Regions from separate parts of the Burkholderia sp. BCC1972 genome, predicted to be linked through region 2. Evidence: riboswitches for the same ligand, from Rfam matches in the RefSeq annotation. Region 2 holds a riboswitch; each other region holds the start of a gene.
The links. A riboswitch is a leader RNA that binds a small molecule or an ion and turns the genes downstream of it on or off. The one in region 2 is predicted to bind cobalamin.

Region 1: it holds a riboswitch for cobalamin, as region 2 does, so the genes downstream of both, U5798_RS28815 (TonB-dependent receptor domain-containing protein) here and cobW (cobalamin biosynthesis protein CobW) in region 2, are expected to answer to the same signal.
Region 3: it holds a riboswitch for cobalamin, as region 2 does, so the genes downstream of both, U5798_RS33810 (FecCD family ABC transporter permease) here and cobW (cobalamin biosynthesis protein CobW) in region 2, are expected to answer to the same signal.

What each region holds. Positions count from the first base shown of each region.
Region 1 is NZ_CAJPGH010000025.1:107,605-113,068, reverse strand. It holds gene U5798_RS28815 (TonB-dependent receptor domain-containing protein) at 1-1,758, opposite strand, end outside; cobalamin riboswitch at 1,974-2,167, opposite strand; gene U5798_RS28810 (hypothetical protein) at 2,478-2,690, shown strand; gene U5798_RS28805 (SDR family NAD(P)-dependent oxidoreductase) at 2,696-3,520, shown strand; gene U5798_RS28800 (hypothetical protein) at 3,565-3,813, opposite strand; gene U5798_RS28795 (threo-3-hydroxy-L-aspartate ammonia-lyase) at 3,931-4,905, opposite strand; gene U5798_RS28790 (transcriptional regulator) at 4,964-5,464, opposite strand, start outside.
Region 2 is NZ_CAJPGH010000015.1:62,412-67,875, reverse strand. It holds gene U5798_RS21480 (TonB-dependent siderophore receptor) at 1-1,442, opposite strand, end outside; cobalamin riboswitch at 1,594-1,866, shown strand; gene cobW (cobalamin biosynthesis protein CobW) at 2,195-3,283, shown strand; gene cobN (cobaltochelatase subunit CobN) at 3,290-5,464, shown strand, end outside.
Region 3 is NZ_CAJPGH010000037.1:31,215-36,678, forward strand. It holds gene U5798_RS33790 (EVE domain-containing protein) at 64-525, opposite strand; RNA gene ssrS (6S RNA) at 597-778, opposite strand; gene U5798_RS33800 (cell division protein ZapA) at 860-1,174, opposite strand; gene U5798_RS33805 (ATPase) at 1,171-1,521, opposite strand; cobalamin riboswitch at 1,676-1,928, shown strand; gene U5798_RS33810 (FecCD family ABC transporter permease) at 2,087-3,085, shown strand; gene U5798_RS33815 (ABC transporter ATP-binding protein) at 3,082-3,891, shown strand; gene cobT (nicotinate-nucleotide--dimethylbenzimidazole phosphoribosyltransferase) at 3,953-5,008, shown strand; gene U5798_RS33825 (adenosylcobinamide-GDP ribazoletransferase) at 5,001-5,464, shown strand, end outside.

The sequences.
Region 1 (5,464 bases), on a different contig from region 2:
CGCGTTGACCGGATCGTCGAACGTCGTACCGCCGTAGTTCAGCGCCGCCCCCGTGCTGAGCGCGTGCAGGTGCAGTTCGTCCCACGTGTGGTCCACGTTCAGGCTGACCGTCTGGCGCGGCCGGCGGTTCAGCCAGCTGTCATGGGTCTCGTCCTGCGGATTCAGTATGCCGATCGCGACGCTCACCGGCGTGTAGCGGCCGATCGTCCCCTTGTACGACAGGTCGATTCCGCGGATATGCGCGCGGCCGATGTTCATCGGCGAATACGTCGCCGGGTTGTAGGCGATCAGGTTGCTGACGCGCGTGTCGTAGATCGCCGCGGAAAACGTGCCGTACGACGTGTTCGCGTCGAGCGCGGCCTCGACCGACGTGCTGCGTTCCGGGCTGAGGTTCGGATTGCCGTAGCCGGGGTAGTACAGGTCGTTGAAACTCGGCAGGCGGAAGGCATTGCCGTACGACACGCGAGCCGTGTAGACCGGCGTGATCGCCCACGACAGCGCGGCATTGCCGGTGTTCACGCCTTGTCCGGCGATGATCTCGCGACGCCCCGCGAGGAACAGCGTCACGCTGCCGAGCGTGGCCGACTGGTGCAGCGAGAACGCGGAGTCGTTGCGCGTCGGAATGCCGCCGGGTGCATCGACCGGCAGGAACGCCTGTTCGCGCGTGAAATCGTACGCGAGCTTGCTCTCGCCCGACAGCGGCAGGCCGAACAGGTGGAATCCGCGCGCCTGATGGGTCAGCGACGTCGACGTGCTGATGCGCTGCGAATCGATCTGGCCGGTCGGGATGGCCGGATCGCTCGCATAGAGGAACTGGCGATCGTTCGCATAACCGAACGACTGGTCGAACTGCGTGTCGGGCGTGATGTCGAGATGGAACGCGAGCCCGGTCGTCAGCTGGTGATCGAGCTCGCGGTTCGCATAGCCGCTGTTGTCGAAGGACAGGTCGGAGCGGTGATAGAGCGCGAACGTCGAGATCGACCAGTTGTCGCGCGCGTAGCCGAGGCGCGCATCGAGATCCTGCGCGTGATACGGATTGCGGCCGTCCTCGTGATACGGCAGGACGGGCCGCGTCGAATCGATGCCGGCCGTGTTGTACGCGTGCAGGCCGAGCGAGTAGGTGAGCCCGCCGAGCGCGGCGAGCGGGCCGGTCGACGGCACCGTACCCGACGTGCGCAGCTGCGTGTCGAAGGTCTTGTTCGACCCGCCGCCGAACGACACGATGGTCTGGTTCGGCTGGTTCGACGAGCGGCGCGTGAACAGCTGCACGACACCGCCCATCGCGTTGGCGCCGAACGACGCGGCGGCCGGCCCCGAAATCACCTCGACCCGTTCGAACGCATCCGTCGGCAGGTCGGCCCACGGCGCGATGCCGGTGGTCGGCGAGCCGATCCGGATGCCGTCGATGAACACGGCGACCTGGCTCGCCGACGAGCCCCGGATGCTGACCGATGCGGACGAGCCGGGGCCGCCGGTTTGCGACACGGTCACGCCGGGCAGCGTCGCGAGTGCCTGCGTGATGCTCGGGTCGCTCGGCGACAGCCGGTCGAGATCGGTTCGCGTGAGGACCTGGGTCGACGCATAGCGTCCGTCGAACGATTCGGGCAGGCGACGCGTGTCGGTCACGCTGATCGTCGGCAGGTCGGCGCTTTCCGCTGGCTGGGCGGATTGGGGGAGCGCGGTGTCGCCGGCGGCATGGGCGATCGGAGCAAGCAGCGCGGTGGCGGCGGACGTGGCGAGCAGGTAGCGAATGTTCATGAGACAGCGGGAGAAAGCGTGTTGCGCGTACGGCGATCGTGAGCGGACGGCGGGCAGGTTGCGCACAGCGACGGCGTGTCGGTGCGACGCTTCCGGCACGGAAGCGGATTCGGGAACGAAGGACATCTGACGGATCCTGAGGTCGGGACGTCCATGCAACGGGCGACCGCCAACGGCGGCGCCTGGCGCATCGGGACACCCCGCCCGGTGCGGCTGCTGGACCTCGGGTCGATGGCAGGTCTCCTGGCTCGCGGGTCGTCATCCGTGCAGGCCTTCCCGGTTTCCCAGTGGCATGCAGAGGCACGGATTCGCCGCTCACAGTTGCGGGGGCAGCCGCAGATTCGAGGCATTGCCCCTCCTGCGTTCCCTTTTGATCCCATCCCTGGGAACCATCAGCGCGCAAGGGTAATGGCGTGCGCTCGGGCGCGTCAATTGCCGCGCCGTGCGGGGATGCGAAAAAACGTCATTACCCGGCCATCGCTTTCCGAATCCTTTCCGTCATGCGTCGATGCCGTGTTTATCGTCTGATGAATGGGGCGCGCGCGAACGCGCGCCGGAACGCCGCCTCGCCGACGAAGCCGCGCGTCGCCAGTTTTCCGCTCGAACAGGCGGCCCGCGCACTCGATCTCGTTCAAACGGGCGAGGCGAAAACCAGGCTCGTGCCGCATGTTGCGGATATCGCGGGCCGAACAACACGCATCGAAACGACTGGAGACATCATGACCGACACCCCAGCCCCGATCCTGGCCGGCAAGTGCACGTTCGCGCTGTGCAGCCTGCCGGCGCGCGAGCGCACGGGCCTCGTCACGCACAGCCTGCATTTCCCGCTCGCGCAGCCACGCGCGGCGCGCTCGCTCGACGGCCGCACGCCGCTGCCGCCGCCGGTGATTCCCGCATACGCGCATTCTCTCCTCGACCCCACAGGACTCTGACTGACATGACGAATTCGATTCGCTTCGACGGCGGCACCGCCGTGATCACCGGCGCGGCCAGCGGCATCGGCAGCGGGCTGGCACGCCATGCGGCCGCGCTCGGCATGCGCGTCGTGCTGGCCGATCTCGATCCGGCGAAGCTCGATGCGTTCGCCGCGACGCTCGATACCGACGTGCTGTGCGTGCCGACCGACGTCAGCCGGCCGGAAGCCGTCGACGCGCTGGCCGAAGCCGCGTGGCGGCGTTTCGGCGGCGTCGACCTGCTGTTCAACAACGCGGGCGTGATGGCGACGGGCTTCAGCTGGGAAATCACGCCGGAACGCTTCGAGCGCAGCTTCGCGATCAACGTGCACGGCGTGCTGAACGGAGTCCGCAGCTTCGTGCCGCGGATGCTCGAGCGCAATATGCCGGCGCGGGTCGTGAACACCGCATCGGTCGGCGGCTTCCTGCCGAGCCCGCTGATGTCGCCGTATTCTGCGACGAAGTTCGCGGTGGTCGCACTGACCGAGTCGCTATATGGAGAACTGAAGATGCTCGGCGCGCCGGTCGGCGTATCGCTGCTCGCGCCGGGGCCCGTGCAGTCGGGCATCTTCAACGATCCGTTCGGCGCCGCGCACGACCGGCCCGAGGTGCGCGGTTTCGTCGACACGATGCGCGCGATGCTGAACGCACACGGGCTCACGCCCGACGCGTTTGCCGAACGGGTGTTCGACGGCATCCGCGCAGGGCGCTACTGGCTGATTCCGCAACCGGAGACGATCGACGGCGCGCTGCAGCGGCGTACCGGCGACATTCTTGCTGCGCGCGATCCGTCGCTGCCGTCGTTCTGAATGCCGGCGGGACCGGGCGCGGCAGCAGTGCCCGGCGCGCGCCGTTACATGTGCGTGCCGGCGTGCGAGCGGCCGCCCGGGTCGCCGCCGCGATCGGGCGGCGAATTGTTCTGATCGATCTTCGCGAGCACGAAGCCGGCGTGCGGCAGCGCGCCGGGCGAGCGGCGCATCGCCTGCGCGACGGCGTCGTGCGGCGATGCGGCGGGGAAACCGGAGGACGTCGCGCCCGGTTGAGCGAACGCCGAAAGGGAGGCGGCCGCCAGGGCGGCGGCGACGATCGCGTGCGTGTTCATGGTGGCTCCTTCACGACTGACTGCGGGACAACGTAATCAGTCTAGGGCGCGGAACTTAACGCGACGTGAAGGCGCAATGACGCACGGATTACAGGATATTCATGTACGCCGCGCGCGTCAGGCCGGCGTCGATACCAGCGCGCAGAAGTTCTCGAGATCGACGTTGCCGCCGCTGATCACGACGCCGACGCGCTTGCCCTGCAGCGCGTCCTTCATCCGCCGCACGGCGGCGAACGACAGGCAGCCGGTCGGCTCGACGACAATCTTCATACGCGTGGCGAAGAAGCGCATGCAGTCGACCAGTTCCGCGTCGGTCGCGGTCAGGATGTCGTCGACATCGCGGCGAATGATCGGGAACGTCAGGTTGCCGAGGTACTGCGTCTGCGCGCCGTCGGCGATCGTACGCGGCGTGTCGATCCGGACGATCGCGCCGGACCGGAACGATTGCTGGCCGTCGTTACCGGCTTCGGGCTCGACGCCGTACAGCTTCGCGTGCGGCGACAGCGCGCGCGTGGCGAGCGCGGTGCCCGACAGCAGGCCGCCGCCGCCGAGCGGCGCGAACACCGCGTCGAGCGGGCCGACTTCGTCGAACAGTTCCTTGGCCGCCGTGCCCTGGCCGGCGATCACGTCCGCGTGGTCGTAGGGCGGGATCAGCGTGAGCCCGTGCTGCTCCGCGAGATCGCGGCCGATCTGCTCGCGGTCCTCGGTGTAGCGGTCGTAGGTCACGACGTTGCCGCCGTAGCCGCGTGTCGCGGCCATCTTCGCGGCCGGTGCGTCCTGCGGCATCACGATCGTCGCCGGAATGCCGAGGATGCGTGCCGACAACGCGATCGCCTGTGCATGGTTGCCGGACGAGAACGCGACGACGCCGTGGCGGCGCTGTTCGGCGTTGAAACGCGACAGCGCGTTGAACGCGCCGCGGAACTTGAATGCGCCCATGCGCTGCAGGTTCTCGCACTTGAAGAACACCTGCGCGCCGAGTGCCTCGTCGACCGTTCTCGACGTCAGCACCGGCGTGCGGTGCGCATGGCCTTCGAGCCGGGCCGCGGCGGCGGCGACGTCGTCGTACGTGGGGAGAGTCGGAGCGTTCATGGTGGGTCGTGAGTCGGAAAGATCAGTCAACTGGGAAGAAGCCGCGCGCGTATGGCTTCTACTTCGCATCGTTGTAGACGGTCGCGCGCGAGACGCCGAGATGCTGCGACACGATTTCCATCGCGCGGCGCACCTCGAGGAAGCCGTCGGCCTTGAGTGTTTGCAGCAACTCGCGGCGCTGGTCGGTCTTCAACTCGCGCGGCGTCGTCGCGAGGCGCGTCGCGAACGCGTCGATGCGCTGCCGGATCGCGTCGGCGCCGGCCGGGTCGAGCGTCTCGACGATGGCCTCGCCGTCGGTGCGGCAGAACTGGTTCAGCATGCCCTGGAAGCCGCGGAACAACGTAACGTCGGCGTTCAGGCACAGCGCGGCGACGTAGCGCCCGGTCGAATCCTTGATGCCGATCGACGTGCTTTTCGCGGTGCGGCCGTCGGCGAAGCGGTTCGGGTAGTTCGCGAGCACCTGCGGGAAATCGTCGTCGGCGATGCGGGCGAGGCCGAGTTCGGTCGCCGGATCGCCGACCGCGCGCCCGGACAGGTTGTTGTGGATCGCGAGGATCGC
Region 2 (5,464 bases):
ACGACGCCGAGCCGCGGGCTCCAGGCCGTCGTCGTGCGCCGCGAATGCAGACCGTTCAGCGCGTTGGTCGAAGCGACGTCGAAGCGTTCCCCACGCAGGCCGCCGAGCAGCTTCCACGCTCGGCCGAGGTCGATGCGGTCCTGCGCGAAGATTGCGTAGTCGCTGACACGGTGGCGATTCATCGCATACGGGCGCGGCGCCGAGCCGGCCAGTGCGAAACGATCCGGTCCGCCGATCGGGACCGGCGCCGCGTCGGCCTGCCAGAGCGTCGGGCTGCGTTTCTGCCAGCCGTATTCGATGCCGAACAGCAGATGATGCAGCCCCGGTCCGGTCGCGACCTTGCCGCCCAGTTCGATGCCGGTCTGCACGTTGAGATGCGTCATGTCCTGCAGGTAGCGCGCTCGCTGCACGCGCCGATAGTCGCGCGGCTTCGTGACGTAGCTTTGCGTGACGTAGGTATTGTCGAAGGTGCTGCGCAAATCCAGCACGCCCAGCGTATGACGCAGCTCCCAGCCGTCATCGAACGCGTGCGTGAAGACCGAGCGCCAGTTCATGTTCGCGTCGCGGATGGTGTCGCGGCCCGCCGCGCCGAAGAAGGTTGCGCGCCGCGCGGACGGCAGCGAGTACGCGACCGGCTTGCCGGCCGCGTCGAGCACGGCGACCGGCGCCGGCATGCCGCGATCGGGCACGCGTCGGTACGCGTCGTATTCGAACTGCAGCAGCCAGCTGCGCCGCGCGCCCCGCCATTTGATCGACGGCGCGACGTACTGGCGCGTGCCGTCGACATGGTCGCGGAAGCTGCCCGCGTATTCGCGTCCGGCATTCAGCCGCACGCTCCATGCGCTCGACAGGGTCCGGTTGAGATCGACCGACGCACCGAGCCGCCCATAACTGCCGGTCGCCGCCGACAGATGTCCGAAGTTTTCCGGCAGCGGCTGCTTGGTGATCCGGTTGATGACGCCGCCGCCGCTGCCGCGCCCGTACAGCGCCGCCGCCGGCCCCTTCAGTACTTCGACGCGTTCGATGTTGCCGAGACTGCGCACGTATTGCGCGTCGTCGCGCATGCCGTCGAGCAGCAGGTCGCCCGCGGCGGAAAAGCCGCGAATGCGGAACGAATCGAAGCGCGTATCCGACGTATTGGACACACCCGGCACACCGGCCAGCGCGTCGGCCAGCGTGCGGCCGCCATAGGACAGCGTTTCCTCGACCGCGACGCTGTCGATCGTTTGCGGTACGTCGCGCGGATGGCTCGCGGTGCGGGTTGCCGTGCTCACGCTTTCGGCGCGCGGATCGTTTGGGTGACGGCGGCTGCGCACCTCGACCGCGGGCAGTTCGTCGTCGAATTCGGCCGCCGGGGCGGGGAAGGAGGCGACACCGGCGATCGAGCACAGCGACAGGGCCAGCACAGGAAAGTGCCGCCCGGATATCTGTCGTTTCGACATGAAGATTTAAGGATGACTGAGTGATTGCCTCACATTGCCGTTGCGCAGTGGTTTCGTTGTTGTCGGGTGAAGTTTATCTCGACTAGTTGAAAACGACAATCATTCGCGTTCGCCGCCGGCTGCTCGCCTTGACGCTCCCCGCACCGCCGCCTACACTCGCACGCGTTTTGGTGCTCGCGCGTGCCGCTCCGGCGCGCGCAGTTAAACGGGAAACAGGGAGCCTGCCTGCACCGCAGTCGAGCCAACCTGTGCTGCCCCCGCAACGGTAAGCGAACGTGTCGCGCGCAGCGCGATGCAGCGCCGCTTCGCCGCCTGCCGCGTGCCGCGTGCAGGCGGACGACCGCCACTGGATGCCGCGCGCATCCGGGAAGGCGAAGCGGCGTGTTCGCCAGCCCGGATACCGGCCTAAACGTTGGGGTTCAGCGCCGCGGGGAGGCGGCGCATCGTCCACGGCCGCAGCAGGCCCGACGCCCGGTGTTTTCCGCTTCCTCCGCCGATCTGCCCCCGCGCGAACGCGCCCGGGCCGGCACGGCGAACGGCAGGCGGCGCGGGCAGGGCCGGCGGCAGCCGTGTTGGCATTCACGATGTCGACCGTTCGCAAGGAAGCGTCATGTCCGATTCGTTGTTCCGCCCGTCGTGCGGCTGTCCGCGCGGATCACGCGGCGATCTTCCTGCGCTTCGCCCGATGAATTGCCTCGCCGCCACCGACGCGACGATCCCGTCCTGATTCCTTCTTCGACACCAGACCTACCATGACCCTACGCAAGCTCCCCGTCACGATCGTCACGGGCTTTCTCGGCAGCGGCAAGACGACGCTGATGCGCCACATCCTGCAGCACGCCGAAGGCCGCCGCATCGCGGTGATCGTCAACGAATTCGGCGAACTCGGCATCGACGGCGAGATCCTCAAGGGCTGCGGCATCGGCTGCGAGGATGCCGACGGCGCGCAGGGCGAAGCGGCGGGCCAGCTGTACGAACTCGCGAACGGCTGCCTGTGCTGCACCGTGCAGGAAGAGTTCTATCCGGTGATGGAAGCGCTCGTCGAGCGCCGTGCGGACATCGACCACGTGCTGATCGAGACGTCGGGTCTCGCGCTGCCGAAGCCGCTCGTGCAGGCGTTCAACTGGCCGACGATCCGCAACAGCTTCACGGTCGACGCGGTCGTGACCGTCGTCGACGGGCCGGCCGCCGCGAGCGGCCAGTTCGCGGAAAACCCGCAGGCCGTCGACGCGCAGCGCCGCGCCGATCCGAACCTCGACCACGAATCGCCGCTGCACGAACTGTTCGCCGACCAGCTGTCGTCCGCCGATCTCGTGATCGTGAACAAGGCCGATCTCGTCGGCGACGCGGAATTTGCGCAGATCGAAACCGCGATCCGCGACGAGATCCCGCCGCAGGTGAAGATCGTGCGCGCGACGCGCGGCGAACTCGATCTCGCGATGCTGCTGGGCCTCGAGTCGGCATCGGAAGAAACGATCCACCTGCGTCACGACCATCACGGCTCGGCCGACGACGGCGATCACGATCACCATCACGACGATTTCGACTCGGTGGTCGTGTCGGGCGACGCCGGCACGCGCGAAGCCACGATCGCCGCGCTGCAGCGGGTCGTCGAAGCGCACACGATCTACCGCGCGAAGGGCTTCGCCGCGCTGCCCGGCGCGCCGATGCGGCTCGTGATCCAGGGTGTCGGCCGCCGTTTCGACAGCTATTTCGACCGCCGCTGGCAGGACGGCGAAACGCGTGCGAGCCGCTTCGTGCTGATCGGCGAGGATCTCGACGCGGCCGCGCTGCAGCGCGCGTTCGACGCTGCGTGCACGGCCGAGCCGCAACAGGCGTAACGCACGATGCATCTGCTGCGCACCACGCCGGGCGGCTTCGTCGACGATACGCAGGGCGTCGTCCGGATCGACCAGCAGCCGGCCGACATCGTGATCCTGAGTTCGGCCGACACGACGCTGTCGCTGCTCGCGAGCGTCGTGCCGCAACTGCCGGCCGGTTTCCCGAGCGTGCGGCTCGCGAACGTCACGTTCCTGCGCCAGCCGGCGTCGGTCGATTTCTATGTCGACGACGTGCTGCGCCACGCGAAGACGGTCGTGATCGATCATCTCGGCGGCGAAACGTACTGGCCGTACGGGATCGAGCAGGCCGTGTCGCTCGCGTCGAAACGCGGGCAGCGGCTCGCGATGTTCTCGGGCGACCTGCAGGAAGATCCGAACCTCGTCGCGAAGAGCACCGTCACGCCGGATCTGTGCCGGCTGTGGTGGCGCTATCTGCGCGAGGGCGGCGCGCACAACGCCGGCGCACTGCTGCGCAGCATTGCCTTCCACACGCTCGGGTTCGGCGACGAACCCGAGCCGCCGCGCCCGCTGCCGGCCGCCGCGCTGTATCACCCGGCGCGCGACCGCGCGAGCGTCGACGACTGGCGGCCGCGCTGGACGCCCGGCGCGCCCGTCGTCGCGATCCTGTTCTATCGCGCGCACTGGCAGGCCGCGAACACGGCCGTGTTCGACGCGCTGGCCGACGCGCTGATCGACGCAGGGCTGAATCCGCTGCCGGTCGCGGTGACGTCGCTGAAGGATGCGGTGAGCCGCGAGGTCATCACGCAGCTCTGCGACACGCACGGCGTCGCGCTCGTGCTGAACACGACCGCGTTCGCGGCCGGCGCCATCGACAGCCCCGAACATGACGTGCTTGCCGGCGACGCGCCGGTGCTGCAGGTGATCCTGTCCGGCGGCAATCGCGATGCGTGGGTGGCCGACAACCAGGGCCTGCATGCGCGCGATATCGCGATGCACATCGCGCTGCCCGAAGTCGACGGGCGCATCGTCACGCGCGCAGTGAGTTTCAAGGGGCTCGCGTATCGCTGCCCGCACACCGAGGTCGACGTCGTGCGCTACCAGCCGGACGCCGAGCGGATCGCGTTCGTCGCGGCGCTCGCGCGCGGCTGGTGCCGGCTGCGCACGCTCGACAACGCCGACAAGCGTGTCGCGCTGATTCTCGCGAACTATCCGCAAAGCGAAGGGCGGATCGGCAACGGCGTCGGGCTCGACACGCCGGCGTCGGCGCTGCGCGTGCTCGCGGCGCTGCGCGATGCGGGCTATACGGTGGCCGACCTGCCGCCCGACGGTGACGCGCTGATCGCGCAACTCACCGAAGGCGTGACCAACGACGCGGCCGTGCATGCGCTGCGCCCGGCGTTTCAGAGTTACGCGCTGGCCGACTACGTCGCGCGTTTCGCGCGGTTGCCGGCCGCCGTGCGCGACGCGCTGAACGAACGCTGGGGGCCGCCCGAAGCCGACCCGACGCTGCGCCACGGGCGCTTCACGATCGCCGGCTGGCGCGCGGGCAACGTATTCGTCGGCATCCAGCCGTCGCGCTCGCGTGGCGAGAACGACTACGCGAGCTACCACGACGCGGATCTCGTGCCGCCGCACGCGTATCTCGCGTTCTATTTCTGGCTGCGCGATGCCTATCGCGTCGACGCGGTCATCCATCTCGGCAAGCACGGCAATCTCGAATGGCTGCCGGGCAAGAGCGTCGCGCTGTCCGACGCATGCTGGCCCGACCTCACGCTCGGGCCGCTGCCGCACCTGTATCCGTTCATCGTCAACGATCCGGGCGAGGGCAGCCAGGCGAAGCGCCGCGCGCAGGCCGTGATCGTCGATCACCTGATGCCGCCGCTCACGCGCGCGGAAAACTACGGCCCGCTGCAGGACCTCGAGCGACAGGTCGACGAATACTACGAAGCGCTGATGGTCGATGCGCGGCGCGCGAAACTGCTGCGCAAGACGATCCTCGCGACGATCGCCGAGCATCGTCTGCATGACGAACTGAGCGTGTCGCCGCCGCGCGATGCGGGCGACGAGGATGCGCTGCTGACGCGCGTCGATGCATGGCTGTGCGAACTGAAGGAAGCGCAGATTCGCGACGGGCTGCACGTGTTCGGCCTGTCGCCGGCCGATCGCCAGCGCCGCGACACGCTGCTCGCGCTCGCGCGCTTTCCGGTCGGCGACGGCAAG
Region 3 (5,464 bases), on a different contig from region 2:
AAAAGACCCGCGAGTTCCGTGTCGCCACGCGTGTGCTGACCAGATTTGACCTTTGGCGTGCGCCTACTTCATCAGCTTCTCGGTGATGAAGCGCCATTCGGCGCGCGTAACCGGTGTGATCGACAGCCGGTTGCCGCGGGCCAGCACGCGCATGTCGGCGAGTTCGTCGTGTTCGCGCAGTGCGGCGAGCGGCACGAGCGGCGACTTTTTCACGTAGCGCACGTCGACGAGCAACCAGCGCGGTGCTTCCTGCGTCGATTTCGGGTCGTAATAGGGGCTTGCAGGATCGAACTGCGTGGGATCGGGGTAGGGTGTCGACGACACTTCCGCGAGGCCTGCGATGCCCGGCTCGGGGCAGCTCGAGTGATAGAACAGCACGCCGTCGCCGATCTTCATCGTGTCGCGCATGAAATTGCGCGCCTGATAGTTGCGCACGCCGGTCCACGGCAGCGAGCGCTGCGGGGCGTTGGCGAGATCGTCGATGCTTGCTTCGTCCGGTTCGGACTTCATCAGCCAGTATTGCATGGATCGTGATCGACGCAGAAAGAGGCTGCTACAAAAGAAAACGGCACCGGGACGTGCCCGATGCCGTTGGATAGGCCCCCGCCTTGGCCGCTAGGCCGGCATCCTGAACCTGGGGTTCAGAATTGGTCGCAGTTAGCAGCACTTCGGGTACATCAGACAGAGTGACGCGCGCGCCCGTGCTACAAATTTCCGCAACCGTGCACATGGCATTGGTTCAAGGAATATATGACCTTGGCGAACCAGGCAGGGAAGCTGACTGAACTGTGATTCGATGCGCCAATTTGACCACCGTTGACCGCCGAGATCAAGGGGAATCGACGCATCGATTAAAACGTTACTGCGTCTCGTGCTGTGCGAGCACCGCGCCGAGCTGTTCGTTCATCTGGTGCATTGTACGACGGATTTCCTCCGCCGGAAATGCTTCACCGTGCCGCACGCTCGTTTGCAGCCGCAGCAATTCCGATGCGAGCGACAGCGCAGCCATCACCGCAATGCGATCGGTGCCGCGTACCGAGCTGTTCGAGCGGATTTTCGACATTTCGGCGTCGACGCGCGCGACTGCCTCGAGCAGCGCCGCTTCGGTCTCGGCCGAACAGGCGAGCCGATAGGGCTGACCGAGAATCGAGACTTCGATCTGCTTGGTGCTCATGCATGTTCTCCGTGGCTGGCCGCGTCATCGCCATCCGGACGCGCCTGCGCATCCAGCAGGTCGAGCTGGTTGTCGGCTTGCTCCGCGCTTTTCGTGCGCGGCAGCTTTTCGAGAATCGCGTTCAGTTTCACCTGGGCGTCGTCGATCTTTGCCGACAGCGTGTCACGCTCGGCCGCGAGCGCATTGCGTTCGTCGCGCAGTTCCGCGAGTTCCGCGCGGACCGTGTCCGCTTCCGTGCGCAATTGCGCGACCTGCTCTTCGAGCGCGAGCCGTTCCGCGTGATAGCGCTTGTTCAGCGAAATCAGACGGCCAATATTTTGAGATAAGGTTTCGAGTTCGTTGAGCATTTGCTGCGTCCTCTAAAGACCCAGCATTTTAGCGCGGAATAACGCGCAATCCGACATCTGTAACGTTTCCAGTCGTAACACCCCTGCTTCTCGCCGTGAATCGGTGCTTCCCGCACGTGTCCGGATGCTTCCTTGACGCTCGCGCAACCCGCTCCTAAACTGGCGCCGCCTCGGTGCTCGCGCGTGGCACGCGCGGTTAAACGGGAAGCAGGGCGCGCGCTCAGGGAGCGTGCCAACCTGCGCTGCCCCCGCAACGGTAAGCGGCCGCGTCCCTTGACGCAGGCCGGCTCGGGCGCGTCTTGCATGCAGGTGTCGCATGCGGGCGCGGGCCACTGCGCGTGACACGCGCGGGAAGGCGAGCCGGACCGCCGCCAGCCCGGATACCGGCCGAGACGGGAAGCCCGCACGGGCTTCATGACGCGTGGCCTGCGGGGAGGCGGGGCGCGCAATGCTTCACGGAATGTTCTTCGATGCTGACCCCAATCGTCCGCTCGGCGTCCCAGTCACGCCCGGCCGGCAACCTCGAGCGGACGCGCCGCGCGTCATGCGCGCGGCCGTGCACGGCATGAGCGCCGCGCGCGCTGCCGCGATCTGGGCCGCGCTGGCCGCCGTGGTCGCGCTGCTGTTCGTCGCGTCGCTGTCGATCGGCAGCGTGCCGATGTCACCGTGGCAGGCGCTTGCATCGCTCGTGCCGCATGGCGGCGACGCGCTGTTCGCCGATATCGTCCGCACACTGCGCCTGCCGCGTGCGCTGGCAGGCTTCGCGTGCGGCGCGCTGCTCGCGCTGGCCGGCGCACTGCTGCAGGTGCTGCTGCGCAATCCGCTCGCGGAACCCTACGTGCTCGGCGTGTCCGGCGGCGCGGCCGGTTTCGCGCTCGTCGCGATGATCGCCGGTGGCGCGTGGTGGCTCGTCGACGTGTCGGCATTTGCCGGCTCGCTCGTCTCGGTCGCGCTCGTGCTTGGCCTCGCGCGCCGCGAGCTGTGGCGCGGCGATGCGCGCGACGCGTCGCCGCGCCTGCTGCTCACGGGCGTCGTGATCGCGGCAGGGTGGGGCGCGCTCGTCACGCTGTTGCTGTCGCTCGCACCCGATGCGCGGCTGCGCGGCATCATCTTCTGGCTCACGGGCGACCTGAACGGCGTGACGGCGCCGTGGTTCGCATGGGGTGCGCTGTTGCTGGCCGCCTGCGTCGCGCTGCCGGCTGCGCCGCAACTGAACGTGCTGCTGCGCGGCGACGCGACCGCGCACGCGCTCGGCGTGCCCGTCGCGCGCGTGCGCGTGCGGATCTATCTCGTCGCGTCGCTGGCCGCCGCGGCCGCGGTGACGACGGCCGGCACGATCGGCTTCGTCGGCCTCGTCGTGCCGCATGCGCTGCGGCTCGCGTTCGGCAACGACCAGCGGATGTTGCTGCCGGCCGCGATGCTCGCGGGCGGCGGCGGCGTGATGGCGGCCGACCTGCTCGCGCGCACCGCGATCGCGCCCGCGCAGTTGCCGGTCGGCGTGATGACCGCGTTGATCGGCGTGCCGGTGTTCCTGTGGATGTTGTTGAGGAGGCCGATGCGATGACGGATGCCGCACTGCACGCCGTCGACCTGAGCTATGCGGCCGTCGACCTGACGCTGAAGGCCGGCGCGCGCACGTTGCTCGCCGCGTTCACGCAGGCCTTCCGCCCCGGCGAGATCTGGTGTGTCGCGGGGCCGAACGGCGCGGGCAAGACGACGCTGCTCGCGACGCTCGCGGGGCTGCAGCCGCCCGCCGGCGGACAGGTCGAGATCGACGGCCGGCCGCTTGCCGCATGGCGCCCCGAGCAACTCGCGCAGCGCCGCGCGCTGATGCCGCAGCAACTGCACGACGCGTTCAGCGCGACGGTGTTCGACACGGTGCTGCTCAACCGCTTTCCGTATCTCGGCGGCTGGGGCTGGGAGCGCGACGGCGATCGCGCGGCCGCGCACGATGCACTCGCGACGTTCGACCTGACCGCACTCGCGTCGCGCGACGTGCTGTCGCTGTCGGGCGGCGAGCGGCAGCGGGTCGCGCTGGCCGCGACGCTGTGCCAGTATGCGCCGCTGATGCTGCTCGACGAACCGCTCGCGCATCTCGACCTGCATCACCAGATCGACTGCCTGACCGCGCTGACTGCATGGCTCGGCACGGGCCCGCGCACGGTGCTGTTCTCGTGTCACGACCTGAATCTCGCGCGTCGTTTCGCCACGCATGCACTGCTGCTCGACGGTCGCGGCCGCGCATGGGCCGGCGCCGTGCACGACGTGCTGACGCCCGAGCGCGCGAGCGACGCATTCGGCTATCCGCTCGTGCTGATCCGCGAGAACGGCCGCGATGCGCTGCTGCCGGCGTGGCCTGCGCGACAATGACCTATCCTGTTCCGATTCCTTCGATGCGCGGCGCGTGCCGCGCCCACGACACGACTCCCCGATGACGACTCCGACCCACTTCCCGCCCGCGATCGCGCCGCTCGACGACGCGCTGCGCACACGCCTGCAGCATGTGATCGACCACAAGACCAAGCCGCCCGGCAGCCTCGGCCAGCTCGAGGCGGTCGCGCTGCAGATCGGCCTGATCCAGCACACCGAGCGGCCGGTCGTGCAGCGCCCGGTGACGATCGTGTTCGCCGGCGACCACGGAATCGCGGCCGAGGGCGTGAGCCCCTATCCGCAGGCGGTGACCGCGCAGATGGTCGCGAATTTCCTGGCCGGCGGCGCGGCAATCAACGCGTTCTCGGGCGTCGCGCAGAGCACGCTCGAGATCGTCGATGCGGGCGTCGCGTCGCCGTTGCCGCTGTCCGACCGGCTGGTGTCGCTGCCGGTCGCGCGCGGCACGCGCAACTTCGCGGCGGAGCCGGCGATGTCGCGCGACGAGGCGATGACGGCGCTGGCCGCCGGTGCGGCGCGTGTGCGTCTGCATGCATCGCTCGGCACGAACGTGATCGGGTTCGGCGAGATGGGGATCGCGAACACGTCGTCGGCCGCGTGCCTGATGAGCCGCCTGCTCGACGTGCCGATCGACGCGTGCGTCGGGCGCGGCACGGGTCTCGACGACCAGGGCCTCGCGCACAAGCGCGCGGTGCTCGGCCGTGCGCTCGTCAAGCACTCGCACGCGATCGCGCCGCTCGACGTGCTCGCGACGTTCGGCGGCTTCGAGATCGCGATTATGACGGGCGCGTATCTCGCGGCCGCGAGCGAGCGGATGACGATCCTCGTCGACGGCTTCATCGCGACGGCCGCGCTGCTCGTCGCCGAGCGCATCGCGCCCGGCGTGCGCGACTACTGCGTGTTCTCGCATACGTCGCACGAGGCCGGCCACCGGCGCATGCTCGAGCATTTCGGCGCGAAGCCGCTGCTCGCGCTCGACCTGCGGCTCGGCGAAGGCACCGGTGCGGCGCTCGCGCTGCCGCTGGTGCGCGCGGCCGCGGCGTTCCTCAGCGAGATGGCGAGCTTCGAATCCGCCGGCGTCGACGATCGTGATGCCTGACCGCGCGCGCGGCGCGGGCGCCGAACTGCGCTACTTCTTCGTCGCGCTCGGCTATTTCACGCGCGTGCCGGTGCCGCGTTCGATCGGCTACGCGGCCGGCGATCTCGACCAGGCTGCGCGGTATTTCCCGCTCGTCGGCGCGTGCGTCGGCGCGTGGGGCGCGCTCGTCTATCTCGTCGCGCTGCGCGTGTTGCCTCCTTCGATCGCGGTCGGGCTGTCGATGGCCGCGACGCTGCTCGCGACCGGCGCGTTCCACGAGGACGGCCTCGCCGACAGTTGCGATGCGTTCGGCGGCGGCTATACGCGCGACGACGTGCTGCGCATCATGCACGACTCGCGGATCGGCACGTTCGGCGCGGTCGCGCTCGTGATCACGCTCGGCCTGAAATGGCAGGCGCTTGCGTCGATGCTGCCGCTGCGCGCTGCATGGACGATGATCGCCGCGCATGCGGCGAG